4 regions of the Bradyrhizobium sp. UFLA05-153 genome follow, and region 1 is predicted to be linked to each of the others. Evidence: predicted binding sites of a transcription regulator. Region 1 holds the regulator's gene; each other region holds the start of a gene.
What was found. The regulator PhoB, encoded in region 1, activates phosphate uptake and scavenging genes when phosphate is short. The targets are predictions, from matches to a motif close to TGTCATNNANCTGTCAT.

Region 2: the regulator PhoB is predicted to act here: its motif matches at 1,483-1,499, upstream of Q2941_RS16945 (HAD-IIA family hydrolase).
Region 3: the regulator PhoB is predicted to act here: its motif matches at 1,556-1,572, upstream of Q2941_RS04130 (RNA degradosome polyphosphate kinase).
Region 4: the regulator PhoB is predicted to act here: its motif matches at 1,321-1,337, upstream of phnF (phosphonate metabolism transcriptional regulator PhnF).

What each region holds. Positions count from the first base shown of each region.
Region 1 is NZ_JBBIAM010000072.1:26,443-29,647, reverse strand. It holds gene pstB (phosphate ABC transporter ATP-binding protein PstB) at 1-624, shown strand, start outside; gene phoU (phosphate signaling complex protein PhoU) at 636-1,352, shown strand; gene phoB (phosphate regulon transcriptional regulator PhoB) at 1,367-2,074, shown strand; gene Q2941_RS32645 (GcrA family cell cycle regulator) at 2,157-2,669, opposite strand; gene Q2941_RS32640 (aspartate aminotransferase family protein) at 3,127-3,205, shown strand, end outside.
Region 2 is NZ_JBBIAM010000024.1:70,651-73,855, reverse strand. It holds gene Q2941_RS16955 (ABC transporter ATP-binding protein) at 1-198, opposite strand, end outside; gene Q2941_RS16950 (sigma-70 family RNA polymerase sigma factor) at 749-1,303, opposite strand; gene Q2941_RS16945 (HAD-IIA family hydrolase) at 1,564-2,280, shown strand; gene Q2941_RS16940 (MurR/RpiR family transcriptional regulator) at 2,283-3,205, shown strand, end outside.
Region 3 is NZ_JBBIAM010000004.1:81,491-84,695, reverse strand. It holds gene Q2941_RS04130 (RNA degradosome polyphosphate kinase) at 1-1,480, opposite strand, end outside; gene Q2941_RS04125 (P-loop NTPase family protein) at 1,616-2,293, opposite strand; gene Q2941_RS04120 (CDP-alcohol phosphatidyltransferase family protein) at 2,386-2,928, opposite strand; gene purM (phosphoribosylformylglycinamidine cyclo-ligase) at 3,083-3,205, shown strand, end outside.
Region 4 is NZ_JBBIAM010000134.1:6,859-10,063, reverse strand. It holds gene Q2941_RS43310 (carbon-phosphorus lyase complex subunit) at 1-183, opposite strand, end outside; gene phnH (phosphonate C-P lyase system protein PhnH) at 187-795, opposite strand; gene phnG (phosphonate C-P lyase system protein PhnG) at 800-1,213, opposite strand; gene phnF (phosphonate metabolism transcriptional regulator PhnF) at 1,372-2,103, shown strand; gene phnE (phosphonate ABC transporter, permease protein PhnE) at 2,291-3,139, opposite strand; gene phnE (phosphonate ABC transporter, permease protein PhnE) at 3,136-3,205, opposite strand, start outside.

The sequences.
Region 1 (3,205 bases):
ACCCTGCTGCGCATCTTCAACCGGATGTACGATCTCTATCCGGGCCAGCGCGCCACCGGTCAGCTCATGCTCGACCAGACCAACATCCTCGACACCAAGCTCGACCTCAATCTGCTGCGCGCTCGCGTCGGCATGGTGTTCCAGAAGCCGACGCCGTTCCCGATGACGATCTACGAGAACATCGCCTTCGGCATCCGCCTCTATGAGAAGATCTCCAAGTCCGAGATGGACGACCGGGTCGAGAAGGCGCTGCGCGGCGGCGCGCTGTGGAACGAGGTCAAGGACAAGCTCAACGCCTCCGGCCTGTCGCTCTCCGGCGGCCAGCAGCAGCGTCTCTGTATCGCCCGCACCGTTGCGGTGCGTCCTGAGGTGATCCTGTTCGACGAGCCCTGCTCGGCGCTCGATCCGATCTCGACCGCCAAGGTCGAGGAGCTTATCCAGGAGCTCGCAGAGAACTACACGATCGCGATCGTCACCCACAACATGCAGCAGGCGGCGCGCGTCTCCGACAAGACCGCCTTCATGTATCTTGGCGAGTTGATCGAGTTCGACGAGACCAGCAAGATCTTCACGTCGCCCAGCGACCGGCGCACCCAGGACTACATCACCGGCCGCTTCGGCTGAGGAGACAGGAAATGGCTTCTGAACATACCGCAAAGGCCTTCGACACCGACCTCCAGGAGCTCACGCGACTCGTTGCGGAGATGGGCGGCCTTGCCGAGCGCATGATCGTCGATTCCGTCGATGCGCTGATCCGCCGTGACGTCGCGCTCGGCCAGCGCGTGGTGGCGACCGACGCCGAGATCGACGCGCTCCAGAAGAAGATCGAGGAGCGCGCCGTGCTCACGATCGCACGCCGGCAGCCGATGGCGGTCGACCTGCGCGAGATCGTCGGCGCCATGCGCGTTGCGACCGATCTGGAGCGGATCGGCGACCTCGCCAAGAACATGGGCAAGCGCGTCGCCGCGCTGGAGACTGATTTCCATCCGCTGAAGCTGTTCCGCGGCCTGGAACACATGACCGACCTCGTGCAGCAGCAGGTCAAGTCGGTGCTGGACGCCTATGCCGCGCATGACCTGCCGGCTGCGATGATGGTGTGGAAGGGCGACGAGGAGGTCGACGCGATCTGCACCTCGCTGTTCCGCGAGCTCCTCACCTACATGATGGAGGATCCGCGCAACATCTCGTTCTGCATCCATTTGATGTTCTGCGCCAAGAACATCGAGCGGATCGGCGACCATGCGACCAACATCGCCGAGACCGTCTTCTACATGATCGAAGGTCAGGCCATCGCGGACAAGCGGCCGAAGGGCGATATGACGACCTTCGCCACGACCGTGCCGAACACTTAAGGAGCGACGACGCTATGGGCGCACGCATTCTGGTTGTTGAGGACGAGGAAGCGCTGACCGAGTTGTTGCGCTACAACCTCGAAGGCGACGGCTACGATGTCGAGACGGTGATGCGCGGCGACGACGCCGACACCCGCCTCAAGGAGCACATTCCCGACCTGATCGTGCTCGACTGGATGCTGCCGGGACTGTCCGGCATCGAGCTGTGCCGCAGGCTTCGCGCCAGGCCCGAGACCAAGCAGCTGCCGATCATCATGCTCACCGCGCGCGGTGAGGAGAGCGAGCGGGTGCGCGGGCTTGCGACCGGCGCCGACGACTACATCGTCAAGCCGTTCTCGGTGCCCGAATTGCTCGCGCGCGTGAAAGGCCTGCTCCGGCGTGCAAGCCCCGAGCGGCTCGCGACCATACTCGCCTTTGGCGACATCGAGCTCGACCGCGAGAAGCGCCGCGTGGCGCGCTCCGGTCGGCCGATCGACCTCGGCCCGACCGAATATCGCCTCCTGGAGTTCTTCCTGGAGCATCCCGGCCGGGTGTTCTCGCGCGAGCAGCTGCTCGACAGCGTCTGGGGCCGCGACATCTATATCGACGAGCGCACCGTCGACGTCCACATCGGCCGCCTGCGCAAGCTGCTCAATCTCGGTCGCGAGCAGGACCCGATCCGCACCGTCCGTGGCGCCGGCTACGCGCTGGATGATCGTTTCGCGAAGGCGGAGCAGACGTAAAAAAGCGCGCCGGATGGCGTGCTGACGTTTCTCGATCAAGCGTCCCGGCCTTGCACCGGGACGTTGTCGTTTGTGGCTGAACTCAGCGCGTGCCGGGCTTGGCCGGTGCGCGGCGGCGGTCGGCGGCCGGCTGGTAGGCGACGCGCGAGTGCTGTGCGCAGTAGGGCAGGCCCGAGAGCGACTTGCCGCCGCAGAAGAAGAAATCCGGGCTCGAGGGATCGCCGACCGGCCAGTGGCAGGTCGCCTCGTTGAGCTCGAGCAGCGACAGGCGCTGGCTCATCGGAACGACATTGTCATAGGTGATCGGATCGGGCTCGACCTCGACCTCGAAGGCCTGGGCGAGGGCGGTGTTGCCGCGCGAGATCGGGCGGCTCACCCGCATCATGTGCTGCGCCGGGCGCGCCTTGCGCGGCCGGGGAGCCGCCGAGGACGGGCTCTTGGCGCGGCCGGACAGGCCCAGCCGGTGCACCTTGCCGATTACGGCGTTGCGGGTCACATTCCCGAGTTCGGCAGCGATCTGGCTGGCCGAAAGCCCGGCTTCCCAGAGCTTTTTCAATTGCTCGACGCGATCGTCGGACCAGGTCAAAACCGTCATTGCACCCTTCCCCTCGCCGCGCGCCTGCCAATCCCTTGGGGCCGCGTGGCGATGTCTAAGCCTCGAAAAACCCGTGCCGCCAGAATCCCTTAAGGCTCGCCGGGCGCGAAAACGCACCTGAACGCTACGCCGGTACATGAGGACTAAGAGGATCAGAACTGCTGCACGAGATGTCGTATCTGACAGGGGAAACGCTACAATATGGCGTGACTCCCGCGCAAGAGTCTGCGGCTCCGCGTCCACATGTTCCGTCGCTAAAAGAACTCAAAAATGCCACCGCAAGACTACGGCCGCACGCCTTGCAGGGCCTTCTGGCGGCATTGACAGCGGTTTTTCCAAGCATAAAATGGTGACACGTGCCGCCCTTAAAAGGCGGCACGTTTCGTTTTCCGGGCAGGTCAACGATGCGCTGCGCAAGGCAGTCTCGTGAGCCAGCCTCAACATTCAAGTGACCGTCATGACCAAAAGCGCCGCGACGCATTTGCTTCCCGTTTTCGCCAGGGCCGAGCTCGGCTTCGAGCGCGGCGAAGGCTGCT
Region 2 (3,205 bases), on a different contig from region 1:
GCAGCGATCACCGATCCGAATGCTGCCGCTGTCCTGGTCTTCGAAACCGGCGATGATGCGCAACAACGTGGTCTTGCCGCAACCGGACGGACCGACCAGCGTCAGGAATTCACCATGGGCGATGTCGAGCGACACGTCGTTCAAGACGTCCGCCTGACGGAACGCCTTGCTTATGTTCTCGACCGAAATCCGTGCCATCTGCCGCCTCCATGCCGCCGCATCATTGGCACCGTCGGATGACAGTTTCATGAATTTGTCTCAGTAATTGTCTAGTTACGAACTGAATAAAGCTCAGTCAATAACCCGAGGCGGAAAGGTGGAACGTGGATCAGGAGTGCGGACGCGGAGCTATCTCGTCGATCTGGACGGGACGCTGATCAGCGGTCGCAAACCTTTGCCGCGACAAGCCTCTTAAAGTCGTTCGGCTCATTGACGGCGAGACTAAAGTGGAAAACCAGAGGCTATGCTCACGGCGAGATTGACGATCTTCTCGCTTGAAACTCTGTTGATCAGGTTGGTGAGATCGCCCTTGCTCATCGTCTGATCACCGAATCGCAAGCGCCGACCCAAGCGATGGTCTCGGCATGTTCCTCGCGGATAACGGCATATTCGCCGGCGAGCGGGATCACGAGTCAGCCCCTCCTCGACCCAGCGCGCACGTTCAGCAGGCCCCGGCGTACCCTGGAAGCAGTAGCTCGACTTCATTGGCGTCTTCCGTCTTCTTCCAGCACCTTCTTGCTCGATCCCCTCATCGCCAACCTTGTTCAACGCCGGCAGCCTTCAGCAACTCGGCCAGTTTTTTCCGCGCGTAGAACAAGCGCGTTTTCACGGTGTTCTCCGGAATCCCGACGGTTTCGGCCACCTCTTCCAGGGCTTTCTCGTGGTAGTAGACGAGATCGACAATCTCCCGGTGCTCCGGCGAAAGCCCGCCCAGGCACTTGCGCAACGCTTCGCTGGTATCCTTCTTCGTCGCGGCCACTTCCGGATCGTCGGACGTGTCCTCGATCGCGTGAGCAGCCTCGTCTTCCAACGTAAGGTCCTTCCTGCGCCGCAGCGCCGAGAGGGCCTTGAAGCGCGTAATCGCCAGCAGCCAGGTTGAGACAGCAGATCGGCCTTCAAACTTGCCAGCCCGACGCCAGACGTCGAGAAAGACCTCGCTGATGAGATCTTCCGCAACCTGTTCGTCGTGGACGAGCTGAAGCCCGAAACTGAATACCCTGACATGGTGCCGTCCGTACAGCACCTGCATGGCGCGCCGGTCGCCTTGCGCGATCCACGCGATCAGGACTTCATCCGAAGCCACCCGTTGTCGCTCAAGGTCCGTCTCACAGGATTCGAGCCGACCAACGTCAGGCACTCACCGTCGGCGATGTCGAGCGACACATCCTTCAAGACTCCGTCTGACGGAACGCCTTGCCGATGTTCTCGACCGAAATCCGGGCCATGCCCCGCCTCCATGTTGCCGATCATTGGCACCGTCGGATAATAGTTTGATGAATTTGTCTCAGTCCTAGTTTGCTTATAGACTGAGTAACATTCAATTCAAGGGCGGAGAGGCGGAAGGTGAAGCAGGGATGGAGAGCACGGGGCTATCTCGTCGATCTCGACGGGACACTGATCAGCGACAACAAACCTTTGCCAGGTGCGCGGCGCATGCTGGACGCCTTCGGCGGACAATTCGCCCTGGTTTCCAACGACGCGGAGCACACGCCCGCCGAGCTTGCCCGGCTGCTGCTCCAGATCGGCCTTCCGATTGACCCCGGCCGGATCGTGCTCGCCGGTGCCTGCACGCTCGACATCATCGCGCAAGAGCGGCGCGCTTCGCGCGTGATGCTGCTCGGCAGCCCTGCCCTCCGCGAATATGGCCGCGGCCTGGGTCTGAACATGACAATGCTCGAGCCGGACATCGTCGTGATCGCGCGCGATCGCGCCTTCAACTATGACAAGTTGTCATTCGCGGCAAACCTGGTACGGGACGGCGCCCAACTGATCGTGACGAACCCGGATACCACGCATCCCGGCAGGGCCGGATCGGTCGTACCGGAAACCGGCGCACTGCTTGCGGCGGTCCTGTCTTGTGCCGGCGCCGTCTCATATCGCATCATCGGCAAACCCGAGCCTGCGCTGTTCGAACGAGCATTGACGCGACTCGGCGTCAGTCCATCCGAGGCCGTGATGATCGGTGACAACCCGCACACCGATGGAGCAGGCGCCGGCCGGCTCGGAATCCGCTATCTTAATGTCGAGACGATGCCGCGTCTCGTCCTATCAGGTGATTGACAATGCCCTCAACGACGAAGAAGCGCGGCGTGCAAAAACCACGCATGAAACAGGCGGACCCAGCCGCCAAGCCCGAGCATTCGCCGGCTCTTTCTCCGAGCGGCATGCTCGAACGGATCGCAGCGACCAAGGCCGACCTGCCGCCAACGGCGAGCCGGATCGCGGACTTCATCAGCGCCCATCCTGCGGAAGTCGTGCACATGTCCGTGACGGAGGTTGCCGAACGCGCCGGAGCGAGCGAAGGCAGCGTCGTCGCGTTCTGCCAGCAACTCGGTGCGCGCGGGTTCCAGCAGCTCAAGATCGCGCTCGCGCGCGATCTTGTGCAACCGGTTCAGTTCATCCACGAGGATCTGAAGCGGAACGACGACGTCGCGACTGTCGTCGAGAAGATCTTCCAGTCCAACCTGCAGGCCCTGCAGGACACGCGCAAGGTCGTCGATTCCGCAAAGATGGCTGCTGCCGTGAAGGCCATCCTCCAGGCCGATCGCGTCGAGGTCTACGGAATCGGCAGCGCCGCGCCCGTGGCTGAGGATGCGAACTATCGCCTGCTCCGGATCGGAATCGAATCGAAGGTCGTCCTGGATTCACACGTTCAGGCGATCAGCGCCTCGCTGACCGGGCCGCACGTCGCGGTCCTTACGATTTCGCATTCCGGCAGCACGCATGAGACGATTGCGGCGACACGGCTTGCGAAGGAGGCCGGCGCGACGACGATCTGCATTTCGAACTTCGGCAAGTCGCCCATTCAGCGCTACTGCGACATCATGCTACACACGATGGCCAAGGAAACCAGCTTCCGGACGGAAGCTATGACGAGCCGCATCGCTCAGCTGGCGATAGTTGACGCGCTCGTTTGCTGTGTGGCGCTCGCCAAATATGACAACGCGGTCGCAACAATCACCAAGACCTTTGAAGTGCTCTCAAT
Region 3 (3,205 bases), on a different contig from region 1:
TCGGGTCCGACGTGAAGTAGGAGAGGTCGGTGTAGATGCGCGCGGTCACCGGATGGTAGTTGCCTGTGCCGGTGTGAACATAGGTGGTGAGGCTGCCGCCCTCGCGGCGCACGACCATCGAGAGTTTTGCGTGCGTCTTGAGTTCGAGGAAGCCGTAGACGACCTGCACGCCGGCGCGCTCGAGGTCGCGCGCCCAGCGGATATTGGCCTCCTCGTCGAAGCGCGCCTTGAGCTCGATCAGCGCGGTAACGGACTTGCCCGCCTCGGCGGCCTCGGCCAACGCACGCACGATCGGCGAGTTGTTGGAGGTGCGGTACAGCGTCTGCTTGATCGCGACGACGTCGGGGTCGCGCGTGGCCTGCTGGAGGAACTGCACGACGACGTCGAAGGATTCGTAGGGATGATGGACGATGAGGTCCTTCTGCCGGATCGCGGCGAAGATATCGCCGCCATGCTCGCGCACGCGCTCGGGATGACGCGGCACGTAAGGGGTGAATTCGAGGTCGGGGCGATCGAGGCGGGTGAGTTGCGACAGCTCGTTCATGGCGAGCACGCCGTCGACCAGGAACACTTCGTCTTCGGCCGCAGAGAGCGCGTGCTGCACGAAGCTGCGCAGTTGTTCAGGCGTCTTGGCGTCGACCTCGAGCCGGATCACCGATCCGCGGCGGCGTCGCTTCAGCGCGGTCTCGAACACGCGCACGAGGTCTTCGGCCTCTTCCTCGATCTCCATTTCGGAGTCGCGGATGATGCGGAAGGCGCCCTGGCCGTGGACGTTGTAGCCGGGGAACAGGCGGTTGATGAACAGGGCGGTCATCTGTTCCAGCGAGATCAATCGCACCACGCCCTCCGCGGGCAAGCGGACGAAGCGGTCGATCTTGCCGGGCATGCGGATCAGCGCGTTCATCTGCTTGCCGTCAGCGGCGCGCGTGAGCTGAAGCGCGATGGTGAAGCCCAGGCTCGGAATGAACGGGAAGGGGTGGGCGGGATCGATTGCGAGCGGAGTGAGCAAGGGAAAGACGTTGTGGAGGAAGTGGTCCTCAAGCCAGTTCTTCTCCGCCTTGGTGACGTCCTTGCCCTCGACCAGCACGATGCCGACGTCGGCGAGCGTACCGCGCAGATCGCGCCAGATCGCCTGCTGATCGCTTGCAAGTTGCGAGACGGTCCGGTTGATCAGCGCGAGCTGCTCGGACGGGGTCAGGCCGTCGGGGCTGCGCTCGGGAATGCCCTCGCGGACCTGCGCCTTGATGCCGGCGACGCGGACCATGAAGAACTCATCAAGGTTATTTGCCGAAATCGACAGGAATCGCACCCGCTCCAGCACCGGATGGTGGGGATTGACCGATTCCTCCAGGACCCGGCGGTTGAAATGCAGCCAGGAAAGCTCGCGATTGATGAATCGCTCGGGGCTCGTGGCGATCGCCGGGAGGCCTGTCGATTCCGGTTCTTTTTCTTTGATTTCAACAGCTTGCGCGGAGTCCATGAGAAGTCGATCCATCTTCTTTCGCCTTATCTTGCGACTTATGCGCAAAACCGGCGCAGAGCATGTGTTAGCGCGATGACGTTTCGATGACATTGATGTTCCGCCGTCCGGCGCCGTCAAGCGGCAGACCAAGGATCAGGCGTCGCGCAGCAATTCGACCGCCAGCGCCCGGGTCACGGGCCGGCCGAGCCGCAGGGCTTCGCTGTCGAGCAGCTCCACGGCCCGCCGCGCCGCGGCGGAGGAGCGCTCCAGGCGGGTCGCCAGATAGCCGACCACGCTCTCATCGACGTTCAATTGTCGGTCGGCGCAGAACTTGACGATCAGGCCGCGGAAGAGCTGGTCGTCCGGGGACAAAAGTGACACCACCGGCACGGCGCGCAGGCGCGAGCGGAGGTCGCGCAGCTCGATCTCCAGCGCCGCCGGTACCTCGCGGCCGGTGAGCAGGACGTAGGCCCCGTCCTCGCGCGCGAGGTTCAACAGATGGAAGAGCGCGCGCTCGTCGAGGTCCTTCGATTTCAGGTCCTCAACGACCAGTGCGCCCGTGGCGAGCGCCCCGGGCACGGCGGCCGCGGTCAATGCATTGGCCGTGGTGGAGCGCGCGCCGGCCTCTTCAGCCCAGATGGCGGCGAGGTGGCTCTTGCCTGAGCCTTCGGGCCCGGCCAGCCACATGACCCGGTTTGGCCATTCGGGCCAGCCGTTGATCAGGGCGAGACCGGCGGCGTTGGCGGGGCCTTCGAGAAAATTGTCCCGGCTCAGGCTTTCCGCATGCGGAAGCGAAAACGCCAGTTGTCGGGGATGAACGCGGCCTGCCACGCTTGCTTTGCTCCATGCCGGGCGAGCCGGCTTCGTTTGAAGAGATTCGACGTATCGAGCGGGAGTTGGCCTTTTGCGGGACCGCATCCCCCTCATTTGGCCTCGATCGTGCTCATGTGCCGCAGCCACTCGACGAGATAGAGCGACACGGAGGAGAGTGTGAAGACCGTGACGAGGCCCATCAGGATTATATCATAGGGGCCGGGCTTGAAGCCGAAGGCGAGGGAGGCCAGCACCAGCGCCGCATAGGCCACCTGGGCTGCAGTGTTGAGCTTCGACACCTTCGACGGCTTCATCTCGACCGGCTTGTCGAACAGCCAGGAGACGATCACGGCGGCGACGATCATGATGTCGCGCGAGACCACCAGAATCACGATCCAGCGCGGGATGTCGCCCCAGATGCCGAGCGCCAGATAGATCGAGACCAGCAGCGCCTTGTCGGCGAGCGGATCGAGCAGGGCTCCGAGCTCGCTCCTCATGTTGAAGCGCTTGGCCAGGAAGCCGTCGACAGCGTCGCTGATGCCGGCGATCAGGAAGACGGCGAACGCCACCTCCATCTGGCTCGACACAATCGCCCAGACGATGATCGGGACCAGCATGATGCGGCCCAGGGTAATGATGTTCGGAATACTCACGCGGCGCTTCCCGGCACCCGGTGTGACCTCGAATCCGGCCCTTTGGAGGCTGAACCGGTTGATATGTCTACATAGTATAGCCTCAGGCCCCTTGCGAGCCATTGCGCGGCCCTCGAATTCGACGTAACCAGCCGCAAATCCACTGGAAATCCGCATGACCGACCGCAAAAACGGCCTTACCTACGCCGATTCAGGCGTAGACATCGATGCGGGCAATCGCCTGGTCGACCTGATCAAGCCGATGGTGCGCGCCACCGCGCGTGCCGGCGCCGATGCC
Region 4 (3,205 bases), on a different contig from region 1:
CGCAGCAAGCTCGCGATCATAGAGCGAGCCTTCGCTCATGACGCGATCGACGGCAAGGCCGAGCTGCTCGGAAATCTGATCGAGCGAAATTTCGGGAACGCCCTGATCGCCGCGCCGCGCGTGCGCCAGCAGGCGATGGGCGTTCTCGATGGCGCGTTCGCCGCCTTTGACTGCGACATACATACGTTAACTTCCCTTGTTCACGACCCGCGTGGTGCGCGGGATCGCAACCACGGCGTCATCAGCGACAAGCACAACGTCGATGCCGCGCGGAAACAGCGCGTCGTTGATGCGCAGGCGCTCGAACAGGTCGGCGGGCCGGATCGCCACCTGAAGCCTCGTCATGCCATCAATGCCCGGGCCGCGCAGCTCAAAGGCGGCGCCTGCGTCGAGGCTCTCCACTTGCAGGATCAAGGTCGTCGAGCGGTCCGGATACTCGTTGCTGCCGAGCGCAAAGCGATCGAGCGACGGAAGCGCGGCACCATCCGCGATGAGCGCAAAGCTCGCGATCGAGGAATCCTGGACTATTGGCGCACCGGTGTGGAACTTCAGCCATTTCAGCACGTCGGAGCTTTCAGACATCCGCGCATCGAGCCAGAGCGGCGTGTCGTGATCGAACAGCGTGAGCGCGATCGCCGCCGTGCCGCGCATCATCGGTCCGGGCGCCCCCGCGATCGGCACGATGCGCTGCACCGAGCCCGGCCGCGCCATCGCGTCCATCACCGAGCGAAAGGTCGATTGCGCCGACAACACCTTGTCGGCGAAGCCCGGCGGCAGTTCCGCAATCGTGGTCATGGCCTCACCCCTCACCGCGCACCATGGTGTAGAAATCAACCTTCGTTGCGGCCGTCTGCGCGGCGCGCTGCGCCTGCCGCGCAAGCAGCTCCGCGCGCAGCGGCGCGACGACCTCCCGCTCGACGCCGCCCGCAAACTCTTCCGACTGCACCAGCGCGTCACAGAGCGCGATCAGCCTGGCCTTCTCACCGTCGCGGCCGAGCGTATAGCCGAAACCGACCTCGCCGGTCGCAAGCCGCACCGCGGCGCGCGACACGGTAGCCTCGCCCAGATTGAACGGTGCGCCATCGCCGCCGACGCGGCCGCGCAGCATCACGAGGCCGTTCTCGGGCTCGCGCAGGTCATCATGTCGCGGCAGCGAGAGGCCGCGGAGGCGGCCTGCGATGTCGCTCGCTTCCGCATGCACCAGCACGGCCATCGCCGCCTTGCGCCGGGTCTTGAGGCTGTCTTGCGGGGTCACGTCGGTCACCAGGCTTGCCGAATCCAAGTTGTCTATGATAATAGACAACTTGATAATGAAGCGCCATGACTGTTTCATGACGATCCTGTGATTTTGGAGATGGGCTTCCGGTCGACATGAGCCTTCAGGACACCGCCTCTTCCGGGGTCGCGCTGTGGCGCCTGGTCGCCGACGGCATCGAGCGCGGCATCGCCGACGGCCGCTTTGGCGCCGGCGAGAAGCTGCCGGGCGAGATGGAGATCGCCGAGACCTATCGTGTGAACCGTCATACGGTTCGGCGCGCGCTAGCGGCGCTCGCCGAGCGCGGCCTGGTGCGCGCCGAGCGCGGCAGCGGCACCTATGTCGAGGCGCAGAAGCTCGCCTATCCCCTGCGCTCGCGCACGCGCTTCTCGGAGATCGTCGGCGCCGGCGGCCGCGAGCCGCGCGGGCAGCTGATCGAGGCGTCGGAGGATGTTGCGAGCCGGGAGCTCGCACGGGAACTCGGCGTGAAGACCGGCGCGCCGCTGGTCCGGATCGAATCCGTGCGCTTTGCCGACCGGACGCCGATCTGCGTCTCGACGTCCTGGTTGTCAGCCGAACTCTTTCCTGATGCGGGTGCGGTGTTCGCCGCCACGCGCTCGATGACAAAGCTGCTCGCGCATTACGGCGTCCGCGATTACCGCCGCGGCTCGACCCGGATCACGGCCGGCATCGTCGATGCAACCGACGCCGCGCGGCTCGATCTTACGCTGGGACGCCCGATCCTGGTGGTCGATTCGACCGACGTCGACCCCGACGGCAAGCCGCTAGTGACCAAGCGCTCGCGCTTTGCGGCGGAGCGGGTGGAGTTTCTGGTGGAGAATGGGTGAACGCGTTGCCCCGCAGTAGGTGCACCTCTCCCCTTGTGGGAGAGGTCGGATCGCATCGGCAGATGCGGTCCGGGTGAGGGGTCTCTCTCCGCGAGTGCCGCTGGCTATCGAGTTTGCGGAAAGAGACCCCTCATCCGGCGCTTCGCGCCACCTTCTCCCACAAGGGGAGAAGGGAAGAGTTCGCGCTCTACGCCACAGCCCGCCTGCCGATAATGGCGAAGCGCAGCTTTCCGGAGATGAAGTCGATCGCGGCGACCGCGACCAGGATCATCAGAACGAGGAACGACACCTTCTGCCATTCCAGCACGCGGATCTGCTCGGCGAGCTGAAGGCCAATGCCGCCGGCGCCGACGATGCCGATGATGCTGGCCGAACGCGTGTTCGATTCGATGAAGTAGAGCACCTGACCGGCGATGACCGGTAGCACCTGCGGCATCAGGCCGAAGCGGATCTCATGCAAGGCACTGCCACCTGACGCCCTGATGCCCTCGACCTGCTTCTTGTCGGCCGCCTCGATCGCCTCCGAAAACAGCTTTCCCAGCGCGCCGAAGTCGGAAACCATGATCGCGAGCACGCCGGCGAACGGGCCAAGGCCGACCACATTGATCCAGACCAGCGCCCAGATCAGCGTATCGACGCCGCGGATCGAATCGAGGAAGCGCCGCACCGGAAAGCGGATGATGTTCGGCGGCACGATGTTGCGCGCCGCAAGCAGGGAGACCGGCAGCGCCAGCATTGCGGCGAGTGTGGTGCCGAGCAGCGCGATCGACAGCGTCTCCCCGAGCGCCTTCAGATAAAGCGGCAACGACGTTCCGGGATCGGGCGGGATCATCATCATGGTGATCCAGCCGAGCTGCTTCAGTCCCGCGATGAACCTTGCCGGCTCGAAGCCGAGATCGTGCAGGCCGAAAATGAAGACGGCGAGCGCGGCTGCGATCATGGCAGGTGTCGCAAGGCGCGCCGCAGCCGGCCGTTCAAAGGCATCGGGATATTTCGCCCGCAGCGCCGCCGTGTCCGGCTTCTCAAGCTCCTTCATGACCGCGCATCCTTGCCGAACAGCCGCGCGCGCAGCCAACCGGTGGTGATATCGATGACGAAGATC